DNA from 3 places in the Lysinibacillus sp. FSL R5-0849 genome. Region 3 is predicted to be linked to each of the others. Evidence: riboswitches for the same ligand, from Rfam matches in the RefSeq annotation. Region 3 holds a riboswitch; each other region holds the start of a gene.
The links. Region 3 has a riboswitch for S-adenosylmethionine ahead of MKY80_RS18470 (methionine ABC transporter ATP-binding protein). Riboswitches for the same ligand answer to the same signal wherever they lie in the genome.
Positions count from the first base shown of each region.

Region 1: linked by a shared signal. The riboswitch ahead of MKY80_RS12940 (Na+/H+ antiporter NhaC family protein) and the one ahead of MKY80_RS18470 (methionine ABC transporter ATP-binding protein) in region 3 are both predicted to bind S-adenosylmethionine.
Region 2: linked by a shared signal. The riboswitch ahead of MKY80_RS20450 (bifunctional homocysteine S-methyltransferase/methylenetetrahydrofolate reductase) and the one ahead of MKY80_RS18470 (methionine ABC transporter ATP-binding protein) in region 3 are both predicted to bind S-adenosylmethionine.

Region 1 covers NZ_CP152004.1:2,635,253-2,641,184, reverse strand. Annotated here, with positions in the region: gene MKY80_RS12955 (class I SAM-dependent methyltransferase) at 27-761, opposite strand; gene MKY80_RS12950 (hypothetical protein) at 1,057-1,389, shown strand; gene MKY80_RS12945 (DUF3953 domain-containing protein) at 1,576-1,809, shown strand; SAM riboswitch class I at 1,929-2,032, shown strand; gene MKY80_RS12940 (Na+/H+ antiporter NhaC family protein) at 2,137-3,417, shown strand; gene MKY80_RS12935 (VanZ family protein) at 3,893-5,293, opposite strand; gene MKY80_RS12930 (DUF4362 domain-containing protein) at 5,808-5,932, shown strand, end outside.
Region 2 covers NZ_CP152004.1:4,127,010-4,132,941, forward strand. Annotated here, with positions in the region: gene metH (methionine synthase) at 1-1,783, opposite strand, end outside; gene MKY80_RS20450 (bifunctional homocysteine S-methyltransferase/methylenetetrahydrofolate reductase) at 1,776-3,623, opposite strand; SAM riboswitch class I at 3,713-3,812, opposite strand; gene MKY80_RS20455 (protoporphyrinogen oxidase) at 3,915-5,309, opposite strand; gene MKY80_RS20460 (globin-coupled sensor protein) at 5,498-5,932, opposite strand, start outside.
Region 3 covers NZ_CP152004.1:3,730,697-3,736,628, reverse strand. Annotated here, with positions in the region: gene MKY80_RS18495 (acyl-CoA dehydrogenase family protein) at 1-270, shown strand, start outside; gene MKY80_RS18490 (arsenate reductase family protein) at 453-809, shown strand; gene gcvH (glycine cleavage system protein GcvH) at 891-1,271, shown strand; gene MKY80_RS18480 (hypothetical protein) at 1,363-1,704, shown strand; gene MKY80_RS18475 (thioredoxin family protein) at 1,720-2,031, shown strand; SAM riboswitch class I at 2,088-2,192, shown strand; gene MKY80_RS18470 (methionine ABC transporter ATP-binding protein) at 2,276-3,304, shown strand; gene MKY80_RS18465 (methionine ABC transporter permease) at 3,294-3,962, shown strand; gene MKY80_RS18460 (MetQ/NlpA family ABC transporter substrate-binding protein) at 4,029-4,880, shown strand; gene MKY80_RS18455 (nucleotide sugar dehydrogenase) at 5,557-5,932, shown strand, end outside.

The DNA.
Region 1 (5,932 bases), 1.1 Mb from region 3:
ATAGATATAATCACACGTATAAACGCTTATTTTTTCTCTGCCACTATCATTAAAAACATAGGTCTTCGTAGTTCATCTTGCATACCTGGAATAGTTTGTATCATTTCCTCAGATGGCATAGGTTCCTTCACAGCACGTATTGTAAATCCCACCTGTATTAGATCATTCATATAAGTGGATAATGTACGGTGATATTTAATGACATTTTCGGTAAGGAAGGTTGTTTCGCGCATGCCTTCTGTTTGATAATGGTCCACTGGCCAATGCAGTCGGTTTCCTTGTTCATCATTGTACCAATCCTGTTCATGGCGGGATGTGAAAATAGGGTGCTCCACTGAAAATACGAACGATCCGCCAGGTTTTAAATAGGTATAAACCTTTTTGCATAGTGCTTCAAAGTTTTGTAAATAGTGAATAGCTAAGGAACTTAATACAACATCAAATTGAGAAGCGGAAAATTGAATGTCCTCAATCGGTATTTGCAAATAGGAAATAAAAGGATCATCCGTTTTTTCCTGAGCTTTTTCCAGCATTTTTTCAGATATATCCACACCAATCACTGATTTTGCCTGTTGTGCGCGCGCATATCGACAATGCCACCCGAAACCACATCCTAAATCAAGCACATGTTTATTTTTCAAATCAGGTAAAAGTGTTTTTAATACATGCCACTCTCCTGCGGCGTCCAGCCCTTGAACAGAACGTGGCATTTTTTCGTAAGCAGAAAAGAATTGCATATCATCATATTTATTTTGCTTCATCGTTTAAACATCTCCTATAATTAAGCTAGCCTCCTACATATCCTTGGTGATCTAGGAGGCTAGCTATCTTCTTCTAACCATGGTTTTCACCCCTATAATAGCTTTTCAAAACCATTCAAGAATACATAAAAAGTAAAGTACAAAAAGAGTAATCCTGAAATAAACGAAACTATTTGCATAAGCCTTTTCCCATTATTTTACCACCGATGCTACTTAAATATGAAAGGATTAGCCCCCAAAGGATTGAAACGGTGATAAATCCGAAGAAGAAGGGAGGTAAGCTTTTAGTTGCTGAATGTCCAATAGTTGTACCACCTACTATACTTCCACCAACCGTTGGGAATCAACGATTGCAGTCGTTGCTGAAACTACTAGCCAAACACCAGTAAAAAATAAGCCCATAATGATTTCTTTTCAATCGCTGCTCCATGACTCTAATTTTTTGCATGCAAACGTATCTCGGAAAGCTTGGAAGGTTAAAGGGCCAAGCATGATAGTACCGCCAATCCATAAAATGAATTGGAATATTGTACTAGATTGTACTAGAAAGGCTATTCCCAAAACCTATAGTACAGCGTACACCATGTCACCAACAGCACAACCTAAAGAAAAGATAAATGCAGGGTAAAAGCCTTTTGTCAGCCCTGTTCGAATTAAACTTAAATTTCCTGTTTCTAGTTCAAAAGCCAATTAAAAAAACAAAAATAAAAAGTTGTTGGGCTTTCATTTGTCATCTCACCCATCATAGAATTTTTTTATTCAAAAAAGGTTAGATAACTGTTAGTATTCGTTCAAGCAAATAGGGGGAATCGTTTTGTTAAAAACAGTACAAATTATTTTATCAATAATAGGCATCACGCTTTCCATTTACGGATTTATGACACATGATTATCGGCTAAACTTTTTAATGATCCTTTTTCTAGGTTTATTTATGTTAACATTAGGAATTAATGAATTTCGGAGAGAGAGAAAATTATATGGTTGGTTTTTAGTCGGGGTATTTATATTTTCGATCTATGTGTCCATTCAAAGCTTCGTATTCGTATAAAAAGTTGAATTTCGCACTTGATAATAGTCGTGGGATTTTTTTACAATTAAAAACATGTTGCAATTATGGATGTTTTATTTTAGTATTTTAATATTGTGTAAAAAATATAATATTTTTTCTTCTTATCAAGAGAGATGGAGGGACTGGCCCGATGAAATCTCGGCAGCGGAACTATTAAGTTACTGTGCCAAATCCAGCAAGCAATGTTCTTGATAGATAAGAGGAGCGTTTTAACTATAAGGGCTCTTCTTGTTATTTCAAGATGAGGCCTTTTTTATGGTGAAAAAATAAAAAATAGGGCTGATTTTTAATTTTTGGAGGTAGACAATGAAGAAAGAGAATCCATGGGCGCTAATCCCATTTGTTATTTTTATGATTTTATTTATTGGTTCAGGGATTATAATGGGTGATTTTTATGCCTTTCCTGTCATTGTAGCCATCAGCATTTCGGGTGCTGTAGCTCTAGCGATGAATCGAAAAGAATCGTTTTCCCGAAAGGTTGATATTTTTTGCCAAGGTGCCGGAAATTTAAATGTCATGCTGATGGTTATTATTTTTCTATTAGCAGGGGCATTTTCAGAGGTAGCGAAGGGAATGGGGGCTGTAGATTCCACTGTTAACTTTGCTTTATCGGTTATACCGCAAAACCTGGTTGTCGTAGGCTTATTCATCATTGCCTGTTTCATCTCTCTATCCATGGGCACATCAGTGGGGACGATTGTTGCGCTGGCGCCAATTGGAGTTGGAATAAGCGATCTTACGGAGCTACCTATTGCTTTAGTGATGGCAGCGGTTGTAGGCGGTTCGATGTTTGGTGATAATTTATCTTTTATTTCAGATACTACTATTACTGCAGTTCGTTCACAAGGCGCGCAAATGAAGGACAAATTTAAGGTCAATTTTTGGATTGTATTGCCGGCAGCTATTATCACAAGTATTATTTTAGGGTTTATGACATCCGGGGGGACAGCCCAAGTAGAGCATCTAAGCTATAATTGGATAAAAATTATTCCCTATGTTTTAGTTATTATTTTAGCGTTATCTGGAATGAATGTTTTCCTCGTTCTTGCATTAGGGATTGTTCTCGCCGGTGCTGTTGGCTTAGCAGATGGCAGCTATCACATAATGAGCCTTATACAAAAGATTGGTGAAGGAATGGAAGGGATGTATGAAATCGCCTTTCTGGCTATATTAATAGCTGGAATGGTGGAAGTTATTAAATTTAATGGGGGAATTGACTTTTTACTCCGTCTTGTAACGCGCAGGATTAAATCGCAGAAGGGTGCTGAATTTGGTATAGCTGGTCTTGTGGGTCTAACTAATTTATCTACGGCCAATAATACAATTGCTATTCTAATTGCCGGGCCACTTGCCAAAAATATTGCTGACCAGTATGAGATTGAGCCGAGAAAGTCTGCAAGTATTTTAGATATTTTCTCTTGTACAGTCCAAGGTCTTCTCCCATACGGAGCCCAATTTCTTGTAGCCGCAAGCGTAGCCAAAATTTCGCCAGTGAGTATCTTGCCGTACTCTTTCTACCCAATTCTTATTGGTATTTGTGGTATGATAGCGATATTCATTGGGTACCCGAAAAAAAAGAAAGCCTAAACTTTTACTACTGAAAATTAAACATGAACGACGAAAGTAGCTCAATCTAAATAAAGATCAGCAAGCTGGTTATTTCAGACTGTAGACAAAAGCCATCGAGTAGTTTGATATGCTCCCTATTAGGTAGACAGATTAAAAAATAAAATCTGTTTATCTAAAGGGAGCATTTTTTTGTGGTGAAGTTAATATCCACTCCAGATTGGAACGAAGGGCGAGGGTGCAGTTCGACCCCGCCCATGGAAAGCTGGAAATCAATCAACGGCTTTACTTTATTTTAAAGTTAATAAATTTCAATAAGAATCAGACAATAAACACTAATGGTATTAGGTAAAAAAATAATAGTAGAAAAATAGGGGAGTAGTCTACTTTTAGGAGATAGGGGGATAGTTCATTGCCCCTTACAGTCGAAAATAAAAGAGCCCAGTTGCTCTATTAATTGGAGCCTGGGCTTTGCTTAAGTATTTGGAACGAGGTGTTACTTTCTTGCCTGAATTAAAGTAAACCAATCGTTGTCGTTGAACTTGCCAGAAACATTGTATATGGGCTGATAGAAGCCTTTTGTATCATACATATAGGAAAGCTCAATCGATTCAATTTCAATTTGGTCTCCTTTTTTTATAATTAGGTCTTCCTCCTGTACGAGTGCGTTATACTTTATTTGAGGAAAATCGCCTTCCTTTATTCGTTCATATATTTCTGTAGGAGACTGTATGTTTACCTCTCGTATAAATTGATTTTCATGAAGACTGTAGGTTAATGAATAAATGTGACCGTCCGGTTTCAGGCCAAGACTGACATCTCCAGTCCAGTAATCTTTAGTTACATCAGGACGGTCTGGTAAGGTCCATTCAAATTCACCATTCTCCTGTACAGTAAATTCTGCATCTTGAGGTAGTATAGAAAGTTCATCCATCAATGACTTCGCCTTTTCTTCTTGCTCTACAGCTGAAATTTGCTCCGGTGTATAATTATTCTCGGTTAACCACCATTGTCCCTCTGAATTATTTGTAACCAATGTATACGCGACCCCATTTTTATCTTCCACTAGCGTTTCGTCATTGTCCTTGACATCAGATACATTCATCTCTGATAATCCTAGTTTCTGTTGTAATAGGTCTTTTACGTCATCCTCTTGAATGATTTTCTTATAGACAGGAGCAACGATTGGTGCTGCGCTTAATTCCAATGATGTGGATACATGAACATCTGACATTTTTGATTTTGTATAAGCGTTAATTGCTAGGTGACCAAACTCCTGCTGGGCGTAGACAATGTTCATAACGATAAAGATTAAGCCCATCAATAGAGGTATGGCAAGGTTTCCAATCAGACTTTTTACCTTTACCTTTTTGTTATGGGCCATAGAAGCGATAAGTTTGTATAATTGGTAGCCAATAATACCGCCAAGTGAGTTATTGATTAAATCATCAAGCTCAAAAATCCCTGCTCCTGAAAGTGCCTGATACGTTTCGATGGAGGCTGTTGCACCTACAACTACTAGGAGAAGCCACTTAAACTCTTTACATTTAGCCATAAGTAAAGGTAAAAACATTCCTAATGGCACAAACATCAATATATTAAAAAGACAATTTTGAAGATCACGTAAAGAGTATTTTTTCCACGCGTCTATATAACCACTGAATGGCTGAAGGTTCAACTGCATGAAATGTGAAGTGCCACGACCAATTACTGTCAGCTCCAAAACAAAGACAATATATCCGATAAAAATTGCGCCAAGCAGAAGCTTCTTTACAGGAATTTGTTTTTGGTGATCGGATCGTCGTCTTTGATAATAAAAGAAATAAAGTCCAATTAGTAAAAATTCAAGGCCAATAATTATGATGACGGGCAGCATCAAAATTTTGATGTTGCTCATGATTTCAGTAATTCCCAAGGTGTGATGCTCCTTTTTCTGATGATGATTTTCAAATGCTATACGTAATGTCGACCTTCATTATTGTAAATGGAAATTATTAATAATTAGAGAGAATATTTATGAAGATTTCTTAAGAAAAGGGAAAGCCCAAGCACGCAATTATTTTGTGCTTGGGCAGTTAGCTTGTTCGTATAATTAGATAATAAATTGGATTGTTCATAAGGATTTAGTATAGTTTTATAAAAAAGTTTGATCATTTAAAACAAAGTTCGATAATTTATATTAAAGTTTGATTAAACATCCTGTGTTGATATGCAGGATGTTTTTGTTCAACAAACGGGCCAGATTGTTGAATAACATTCTTTAACAAAAAAGGTTCCAAACGACGCTTTGGGAAGATTTTTTGGGTTTGAAGAAAGTAGTAGTTTCTGGCGAGAAAAGGGAAATGCAGATTTATATCGAAAAATTAGAATAGAACGTCCAAATAATTTCAAAGGAGATATTTACCTTGAGAATGAAAGCTGGATTTTTTATTTTATTCTTTATACTTTTAGTTTCTGGTTGTAATAGTGGACAAACATCACAAGATATCTATATGTATACAGACGATAACCCTCCACCTTATATTAAAACATTAGA
Region 2 (5,932 bases), 400 kb from region 3:
ACAAGTCATTGGCTAGTTTAATTTCCGCTTCTGGAATTGAGGCATACCGTTCTAGCTTTTCAGTATTGACAATGGCATAATCTAAACCAGCCTGTGTACAATGATAAAGATATACAGCATTGAGAACCTCGCGTCCAACCGGTGGTAAGCCAAACGAAATATTACTAACTCCAAGCACCGTTAATGCACGGGGCATTTTTTCTTTAATGAGACGAATTCCTTCAATTGTTTCTAGTGCTGAGCCAATATATTGCTCATCTCCCGTTCCTACTGGGAACATTAATGGGTCAAAAATGATATCTTCAGGTTGCATTCCCCATTTTTCTGTGAGTAATTGATAGGAACGTTCAGCAATTTCAAGCTTCCGATGACGATCGACTGCCATCCCTGTTTCATCGATTGTTCCCACAACTAACGAGGCACCGTACTTTTTCACTAATGGCAATACGGCATCAAACCGTTCTTCACCATCTTCTAGATTAATAGAGTTAATGATGGCCTTCCCTTGCGAAAACTTGAGTGCCTCTTCAATAACCTTTTCGTCTGTGGAATCAATAACAAGTGGAACCTTAACTTTTTTCACGACCTCCTGCATAAAGCCACGGATATCTGCTAATTCATCACGATCTGGGTTCGCCAAGCAAATATCTATGACATGTGCGCCATTTTTCACTTGCGCCCTTGCGATCTCTGCTGCTTCCTCAAATTTCCCATCAATAATTAAGTTTTTGAATTTACGAGAACCAATAACATTTGTTCTTTCCCCAATAAATAACGGACGCATAGAATCATCGTATAGAAGTGGCTCGATACCTGATACTGCGTGACCATGCGTTTTTTCTGGTAGCTGACGAGGCTTTTCATCTTTTAAAATTTCACGTATAGCCGCAATATGTGCAGGAGTTGTACCACAGCATCCACCCACAATATTGAGCCAACCCTTTTCTGCAAATCCTTTTAATTTTTGCGATAAAGATTCTGGAGACTCATGATAACATCCTTCTTCATCAGGTAAGCCTGCATTTGGATAACAGCTAATATACCCCGTTGACAGCTCTGCTAATGAGCGAATATGATCCGTCATAAATTCAGGTCCCGTCGCACAGTTTAAGCCCACCGATAATGGTTGAATATGCTCGATGGAAATATAAAAGGCATCAATGGTTTGCCCTGCAAGAGTAGTCCCCATAGGCTCAATTGTTCCAGAAATCATCACAGGTAATTCTTTACCAGTTACCTCGAAAGCACGAGTTACCCCAAGGGTACCTGCTTTCACATTTAACATATCCTGACTTGTCTCTAGCAATAGCACATCTGCCCCTGCTTCAATCAATGCCTTTGCCTGCACAAAGAAATTTTCTTCTAATTCATCAAATGTAATGCCGCCTGTAACTGACAACGTCTTCGTTGTTGGACCCATTGCGCCTGCAACAAAGCGGGGCCAGTCGGAAGTCGTATAATTGTCAACTGCTTGACGGGCAATTTCAACTGCACGTTTATTAATTTCTTCCGCTTTTGCACCTAGATTATATTCATTTAATACAAGAGGTGTTCCACCAAATGTATTTGTACAAATAATATCTGCCCCTGCCTCTAAGTACTTATGATGAATTTTCTCAATGACATCAGGTCTAGTAAGCACTAAATTTTCATTACAGCCATCTAGGTCCTCTCCACCAAAATCATCTGCTGATAAGTTTTCATTTTGCAGCATGGTTCCCATTGCGCCATCTAGAATTAATATTCTTTTATCAAGTTGTTCTTCAATCATGTGCTTAGCCATTTATACTTACCCCTTTTTTCTGTTCATCCAATTGCTCTATATATTTCATTAATTCTAATGTCACATCGTAGCGTAAAAATGGTGTAATAAGGTAAATACCTTGGAAATATTGCGCAGCCACTTCTACTAATTCCTTGGCAATTGCAATCCCCTCAAGTGTAGCGCGTTCCTTATCTTCACCACATGCTTTCATCCTTGATAAAGCATCTTCAGATAATTTTATGCCTGGCACCTCATGATGTAAAAACTCTGCACTTTTATAACTCGTAACGGGCATAATGCCAATATAAATCGGTGCTTGTAAATGCTTCGTTGCTTCATATATTTCTATAATTTTTTCCTTTGTATAAACAGGCTGTGAAATGAAATAGTCTGCTCCATGCTCAATCTTTTTTTCTAAGCGTGCCACAGCACGATCTAAAACACGAACATTAGGGTTAAATGCAGCAGCCACAGAGAAGTTAGCCTTTTTCCGTAGTGGTTTCCCTGAGAAAGAAACCCCTTCATTTAATTGTTTAATTAATTGGATAAGCTCCATCGAGGAGACATCATATACGCTAGTGGCACCAGGGAAATCTCCAACCTTCGTTGGGTCACCCGTAACAGCTAGCACATCATGAATTCCTAAGGCATTTAACCCCATTAAATGTGATTGAAGACCAATTAAATTACGATCTCGACAGGTAATATGTGTAAGGGGGCGCACGCCATTAGTACTTTTCAATAACGCCCCCATTGCAATATTGCTAATACGTGGGGATGCCAATGAATTGTCTGCCATCATCACTACATCGGCACCTGCCTCATATAGTTGTTTGGCCCCTTCAAGAAATCCATCTATTTCTAAGTGTCTAGGTGTATCCAACTCTACGATGACCGAGCGTTCACGCTTTACTTTTTCATGAAGTGGTTCAAATTTAGCTGGCTCGGCATCACGAACAATTTCAATCTTTTTAGGCTTCGCATGCTTTTCACTAACTGGTGATAGCTCTTCTAAATACTTCTTTGCGGCTGCAATATGCTTTGGTGTCGTACCACAACAACCCCCAATTAAGCGAACACCCTGATCACGCAGTTCAACAGCAGCGCGACCAAAATAATCAGCCTCCGACTCATAAACAACACGCCCGTCCTCTAAATCTAATAGCGAAGCATTTGGATAGGCTGACATAAATGCCTTTGCCGGAAGTTCTACAGCCTCAAACGCTTGAATCGTATGATATGGACCTAGACGGCAATTGACACCAACAATATCTGCACCAAGAATCTCTAACTCATGTAGCGCATTATTTAAAGACATACCATTTTGTAAAACACCAGGCTCATGCATAGATACTTGAGCAATTATCGGTATATTAGTTTTGGCGCGTAGCACGTTTAATGTTGCTGTTAATTCTTCAAAATCATAATAAGTTTCGAGTAAAAGGCCATCAGGATTTCCTGCAAGTAACACACTTGCCTGCTCTTCAACGGTCGCTAATATGTCATCTAATGTTGCATCGCTTTTACGAATGCCACGAATTCCACCAATTGTTCCTAAAACAAATTGACCGCCATCCGCTGCTGCTCGCTTAGCAATAGTAATAGCTGCTTCATTAAATTGTTTGACACTTGATTCTAGTCCATAGCGAGCTAATTTAATGGCATTGGCACCGTACGTATTCGTTTGAATAATATCAGCACCCGCTGCGATATATTCTCTATGAATCTTTTCAATTAATTCAGGTCTCTGAACATTCATTTCCTCATGACAATACTCCAATCCATAGCCATACAACACTGTGCCTATTGCACCGTCTGCCGTCAATACATGCGTTTTTAATTTTTCAAGCAATCCCATAAAACTAGCCTCTCTTCCTCTATTTCTGTATAATAAAAAGCCTTCTTTTATATAAAAAGAAGGCTTTAACGACTCATCATTATTGTTCCTTCTCATCTTCGACTCAACGGTCTTCTGGATTTAGCACCTGACAAAAAGTTGGTTGCTGAAGCTTCAATGGGCCAGTCCCTCTGCTTCTCTTGATAAGAATTATTAAGTATGAATTTTTTAAATAATTAAAAGAATCATATCGTTTACAGACGAATGAGTCAAGACTATTTCACATAACAAAGAAATTATTTGCTTAAAAACTTAGAAATTGGATAGTTCTTCTGCAAGCTCTTCACCAATTTTTTTCCCATTTTGAATGCAAGCACCAATACCTACTCCAAAATAAGAGCAACCCGCTATCGATAAATTCGGATAGTTTTCATTCAGCTCTAGTAGTAAGCCTTGTAGCGCTTCCCGGTGAGCTAAGTCATATTTAGGCATTTGATCAATCCACTTTGTGACATTCACAACGGTTGGCTTTTCATCAATTCCTAGGCTTTTCCGAACATCTTCTAAAGCGACGGCTGCCAATTCGTCGTCAGTCATTTTACGTAACTGCTCATACGCCGGATTAATACTCTTATAGAATAGGCGAACAAGTAGTTGATTGTTTTTCGATGTATGCTTCCACTTGCGACTCGTCCAAGTTGCTGCATTACAAGTGACATCAGAATTATGCGATACAATATAGCCTGTTCCATCCGCAGGTAAGTTTGCATCAGGCACATCAAAGCCTAGATAAATAGTAATGGCTGATGCTGTAGTAAACTGATCAAAATAATGTGTTAAGGAGTCGTCCTGTAATATACTTTGAACCGCTTCATTCGGTAGCGCTAGAACAACATAATCTGCCTCAATGTATTGACCATTCGCTAATGAAATCGAATACTTGTTCCCCGTTTTTTGGACATGATTTGTGGCTACCCCTTTAATGATGTCTACCTCTGTTAATGTCTGTTCTAATCGCTCAATTAAAGAGGATAATCCATTTTGAAATGAAATAAATTTTTTATTAGCAGCTTTAACAAATTGCTCACGATTCGCATCAAAACCTTTTATGATACTTCCATAGTCATTTTTATAGTCAATTAAATACGGTAAAGTGGAGGCAATAGAAAGTTGGTGTAAATCACCAGAATAGACACCTGCTAAAACAGGTGCAATTTGATTTTCCACAAGCTCTTCGCCAAGATAATAAGTTAAAAATTCCCCTATTGAGCTTTCTTTTGTAAAACCTGCATTGGGTAAAGTTAAATCTTTTAAAGCTTCTTGTTTGGCCTGGTCAGAGATAAGTGTGCTTTCCTCAAGTGATGCCACACTCATAGGTATACCGAAAGTAGAATCCGCTGGAATGGCGTGCAGCTCGTTATTTGTATAAATATAGGATATACCTGTTTCGTTGTAAACGAGATGATCTTCAAAGTCTAGCTCCTGCACTAGCTCCATTACACCTTTATGGCGAGCTACGATTGAATCAGCACCAGTTTCCATAATAAAACCTTGTTCATAGGCCGAATATAGTTTGCCACCTAAATATGTATTTTTTTCTACGAGCACTAGCTGAACATCTAAATTTTTTTCCTTCACTTGGCGTTGCAGATAATGCATTGTGCATAAACCAGTAATACCGCCACCTAATACAACAACTGTTTTCATAGTAAACCGCCCCTATTTTTAGTTCTGTCTACAGTATAAACTTATTTTCATTGAAAATTACGTTAAACCCTTTACAAATTTAGCAAAAATAGAGCTATCTCAACTGTGAGATAACTCTAGCTCCAAGAATATGCTTCTAAACACACATTATAATGAGTACTATAGTGTTTAATATAGCTACTAGTGATCTAGCTTTTTAAATTTTGGGCAAAGCTAGCTAATTTTTCTGCTGAGTTCGTTACTTCAGTAAAAGAACTACCCAACCCACTTAATATACCTGCGATTGCTTGTATTTTCGTCGCCATGCAATCATTTTGATCTTTTGCTTCTGTCATTGCCCCTACTATATTTGTAAATTGTCCTTCCGTGTGTAACATATTATCCTCACCAGATGCCACCTCATCTTGGATATGAATGAGAGATTGCTCTAATTTCCCGGTGCGTTCACTCGTTTTTTGCAACAATAATGCAACAGCGGTGACAGATTCCTTTGTTTGAATGGATAATTTACGTACTTCATCAGCTACTACACTAAATCCCTTCCCTGCTTCTCCGGCACGGGCTGCTTCAATAGCAGCATTTAAGGCCAACAAATTGGTCTGATTGGCAATATTGGTAACGAC
Region 3 (5,932 bases):
GCTGTATTACGTACAGAAAAAGCGATTGCTCGTGATGGCGTTGAAAAAGCACATCAAAAATTGCTATACACTCAAATTTTCTGCCAAGAAGCATTTGCTGAAATCGAAAAAGAAGCAAAAGATACAATTCTTGCTTCCGCAGATGGCGATGCAGCACGTATGACTTTATCTGCATTACGTAAATTAACACGTAATAATCCATACAACCTAATTACGAAGAAACGTGAAGCATCTGTGAAATTAATTGAAGCAGAAAAATATATCGTTTAATCGTATGAAAAACGCTAGCTATCCGCAAATGGGTAGCTAGTTTTTTTATTCCAGATAAATTTATGAAAGTAACGGATAAAAATACAGAACCGATGGATAGACTTACGAAAATGAGCGAAGATCCACCATTCTAAATGATTATGATGGTATACTACAGAAAAAGACAGCAGAGGAGCATTTTTATGACGATTCAATTTTTCCATTATCCAAAATGTACAACATGTAAAAAAGCACAAAAGTGGTTAAATGATCATGACGTTTCCTATGAAGAGGTACATATCGTAGAGCAGCCACCAACAAAGGATGAAATAACAGCTTTATGGCAAGCAAGTGGACTACCTTTGAAGAAGTTTTTTAATACTTCTGGCATGAAGTATCGTGACCTTGGTTTGAAGGACAAGCTAGCTGATATGACTGAGGAAGAACAGCTTAAGCTACTTGCTACGGATGGTATGTTAATAAAACGTCCCATCGTAACAGATGGAAAAAAAGTAACTTTAGGGTTTAAAGAATCCGATTTTGAGCAAGCTTGGTTATAACCGTTTTTATCCTTGTTTTTATAGGAGAAGTATGGCACACTGAAAGTGAATATATTACATAATTATGGAGGGGTTTTTTGCATGAGCACACCGAAAGACTTACGTTACTCTGAAGAGCATGAATGGGTAAAAGTAGAAGATGGAAAAGTACGTATTGGTATTACGCACTTCGCACAATCTGAATTAGGAGATATCGTTTTCGTTGAACTTCCACAAGTTGGCGATGAAATCAAAACAGATGATCCATTCGGTAGCGTAGAATCAGTAAAAACTGTTTCTGAATTATATGCACCAATCTCAGGTACTGTAGTGGAAGTAAATGCAGATTTAGAAGATAGCCCAGAATTCGTTAATGAATCACCATATGAAAAAGCATGGATGATCGTCGTAGAGCCTGCTGATGCATCAGAAGTTGATAAACTTATGACAGCAGAACAATACGAAGAGATGACTGCAGAATAAGACAAGCCATAATCAAAAAACGTCGGAAACTACCGGCGTTTTTTATTATATAATAATGTATAAGTGGATATGTCTAAATGGAGGTGGCGTAATGTTCGATGGGAAATGCTTGATAGTAGAAGGACGCTCAGATAAGCTACAAATTGAGCCGATTTTGAACGAGAATGTTACAATACTATGTACGAATGGAACAATTGGAGTGCATCAATTAGAGGAGCTAATAGACCCCTATGAGGGCTGCGAGCTATTTACTTTTTTTGATGCTGATACTTCAGGCGATAAGCTACGCGCTTTAATGGACAGACATTATCCGGAAGCGGAGCATTTACGTACAATGCCGACATATAAGGAAGTAGAAACGACACCAAGAAAAGTGTTAGCAATGATTTTACTGCGTGCGCATTTCTCCATCCATAATGAATATATTTTATAAGGTTGCGTGAACTAAATGGAAGAATGGTCAAAAGAGCAGTGGGAGTCGGCTTTACAGTCGGGAGAAAAAGCTGCGTTTTATTTATATACACCGATGTGTGGTACTTGTGCAGTGGCATCGAAAATGATGTCAATTGTAGAACAACTATTACCTCACCTAAAACTAGGGAAAGCAAATATTAATTTTTTGGAGCAAATTGCTATTGAACATCAAATTGAAAGCGTCCCATGTTTACTTGTGTGTGATGGCGGCAAAGTGACAGAAAAGATTTATGCTTTTCAATCCGTACCATTTTTGTACGAATTGTTAAAAAAATCAATTGACTGAACTTTATTAGCGTGGTAAAGTAACAAATATATTACTAAAACATTAAATATATCGAACTCTTATAAAGAGCGGCGGAGGGAAGTGCCCTATGAAGCCCGGCAACCATCACATAGTGAAAAGGTGCCAAATCACTCAAAGATTTTTTCTTTGAAAGATGAGAGAACGGTTCAACGTATAATACGTGACCCCTTCTACTTGTCTATAAGTGGAGGGGTTTTTTTATATAAGAAAAGGAGTATTCGCTATGATACAGCTTCAAAATATAACGAAGAAATACAAAACAGCAAATGGCGAATTAACGGCAGTCAAAGATGTTAACCTTACTATTAATAAGGGTGAAATTTTTGGCATTATCGGCTATAGTGGCGCTGGTAAAAGTACGATGATTCGTTTACTTAATGGTTTAGAGAAACCAACAGCAGGAACAGTAACGGTGAACAATCAAGAATTTTCTTCGATTAAGGGTCAAAAGCTTAGAGCAGCTAGACAAAAGGTTAGTATGATTTTTCAACATTTTAACCTACTTTGGTCACGAACAGTTGCAGAAAACATTGCCTTCCCATTAGAAATTGCAGGTGTATCAAAAGCTCAACGTGAGGCACGGGTGAAGGAATTGATAGCACTTGTTGGCTTAGAAGGTCGCGATCAAGCATATCCATCGCAGCTGTCTGGTGGACAAAAGCAACGAGTAGGGATTGCACGTGCATTAGCAAATAATCCAGAGGTTTTACTATGTGATGAGGCAACATCTGCACTAGACCCAGAGACAACAGATGCCATTCTTGATTTACTGGTAGATATTAATGAACGGTTAGGGTTAACGATTGTCCTCATTACTCATGAAATGCATGTCATTCGCAAGATTTGTCATCGTGTAGCAGTGATGGAGGCAGGCGAAATTGTAGAGCGTGGGGAAGTATTGCAAGTTTTCCAGGCACCTCAGGCAGCCATTACTAAGAAATTTGTAGCCCAAATTACAAATACAAAGGAAACACAGGATACAGTAGAACAAATCAAAGCAAATTATCCAACTGGACAACTTGTCAAATTGATTTTTGTTGGTGAAAAAACAGAACAGCCAGTTATTTCACATCTAGTGAAGCAATTCGATGTGGAAGTAAGCATCGTACACGGAAATATTTCACAAACGAAAAATGGTGCATATGGTACCCTCATAGTCCAAATTGATGGGTCGAAAGCAAATGTGACTGAAGCCTTAAGCTATTTAAATACAGTGGAAGTACAAACGGAGGTGATTGCAGATGCTAACTAATCTCTTTCCGAATGTAGACTGGGATAGCATGTGGCAGGCTACGTATGAAACATTATATATGACGGCCATTTCTACAGTTATTACATTTATTCTTGGGTTAGCTATTGGAATCGTCCTATTTTTAACAAGTCCCAATCAGTTATGGGCTAATAAAATTGTTAGCTTTTTAACAGGGTCACTCGTTAACATTTTCCGCTCTATCCCATTTATCGTGTTAATTATTTTATTAATTCCATTCACTAAGCTTTTACTAGGTACAATCCGTGGAGCTAATGCTGCTTTACCTGCTTTAATTATCGGTGCGGCTCCATTCTATGCACGTATGGTATTAATTGCGTTACGTGAGATTGATAAAGGTGTCATTGAAGCAGCTCGTTCAATGGGGGCAAAAACATCCACAATTATTTGGAAAGTTCTAATCCCTGAATCATTACCAGCACTAATTTCGGGTATTACGGTTACGGCTGTAGCACTTGTTGGATATACAGCAATGGCAGGGATAATCGGTGCAGGAGGTCTTGGGAACTTAGCCTTCCTAGACGGGTTCCAAAGAAATCGCCAAGATGTGACATTAATGGCAACTATTTTGATCTTAGTAGTCGTCTTTATTATCCAATGGATTGGTGATTTCATTACAGAAAAAATTGATAAACGTTAATAAAACTGAGGTTATTCCGGTTCTTGCCGCTAACATATTTTCATCAAAATAAAGGGAGTGTCATAAATGAAAAAGTTATTAACAGGATTATTTTTATCAATACTTGTACTAGCTTTAGCAGCTTGCGGTACTGATAAAAAAGAGGATGCAAATTCAGCATCTGGTGATAAAACAGATAGTAAAGAAAACGTTACTTTAACAGTGGGAGCTTCTAATACACCGCATGCAGTAATTTTGGATAAAGCAAAACCGATTTTAGCTGAGAAAGGTATTGACCTTAAAGTAGAAACATATACAGACTATGTGCTACCAAACCAAGATTTAGAATCAAAAGAATTGGATGCAAATTACTTCCAACATATTCCGTATTTAGAGTTACAAATTAAAGACAATGGCTATGACTTCGTCAATGCTGGTGGTGTTCATATTGAGCCAATCGGTATTTACTCAAAAAAATATAAATCTTTAGAGGAACTTCCTGAAGGTGCAACAATCTTACTTTCTAATTCTGTATCTGATCACGGTCGTATGCTGTCATTATTAGAAGCTAAGGGCTTAATTAAATTAAAAGATGGTATTGATAAAACAGCAGCAGAAATTAAGGATATAGAAGAAAATCCTAAAAACTTTAAATTTGATGCGAATACTGCACCAGAAATGCTTGTACAAATGTACGAAAACGACGAAGGGGACGCAGTACTGATCAACTCTAACTTTGCTATTGATAATGGCTTAAACCCAATCAAAGATGCGATTTCTCTTGAAGACAAAGAGTCGCCATACGTAAACATCATCGCAGTACGTGCGGGTGATGAATCAAGACCAGAAATTAAAACATTATTAGAAGTATTAACGTCTAAAGAAATCCAAGACTTTATTTTAGAAGAATGGAAAGGTGCAGTAGTACCTGTTCAATAATTTAAATAAAAGGGTACCTAAGTAGTGAAATACTTACGTACTCTTTTTCTTTTTTTAATGAATTTTGATAGCTTTCGGAAAGTGACTATTTACAAGTTGTCGATTTCCGAGGAAATAAAAAGGCTATATAAAATAGTTACAACAACTTATGTAATGTCTATTCTACGTGCTTCAAAGGATTGTTCTACCTAATCCCTCCAGTATCGGTGAAAACCAATGCTGAAGGGATTTTTTTAGAGTTTCAAAAAAGGAAAAAATGTTAATTTTCTATTTATTAACATTCTTCAGTGTCGCTTATCAACTTTTTCATCTACACTAATAAAGCGACTCTAAATATATTTACTAAATATCTGAATAAATAATGAACTTTTTTGTTCTAAATACTAATAAAGTAGGCGTTTTATCGTGAATGAAGGAATTATTTAGAAATTGTTTAGTTGCAAGTAGTACTATATAATTGTTAGAAAAGTTTTTTTGTGAAATTTAGATTTTATTCATCTATTTTGACTAAAAAAATCATACTTAAGTATGTGGAGATGGAAGGGGTTTGGTGAAAATGGCAATGAGAAATGGCCTATTACGTTGCAGAATACTCGGCATATATAAGTAGATGAATAGATAACGAAAAAAATGGCTATAAAAATTACATGAAAGTTAAGCCAAAGGAGTTATTGTTATGACGATAAACACGAAATCAATGAGCTCAGCTTTATTAAATAAAATTCAAACAAAAAAAGCGACAATCGGGGTAATTGGCCTCGGCTATGTAGGTCTACCATTTGCCATTGAAATTGTTCAAAAAGGTTTTCATGTTTTAGGCTTTGATAAAAATCAAGAAAAAATCGCCCTGTTGCAAAACGGTGAAAGCTATATAGCTGATATCCCGAAAGAAAATATACAGTTACTATTAAAGGAACATCAATTTGAAGCAACCTATGATTTTTCCAAACTTGCTTCTGTTGATGTTGTCATCATTTGTGTGCCAACCCCTACAACGGAGGATGGCACTCCTGATATTTCCTATATAGAAGAAGCAGCTCACGATATAGGGT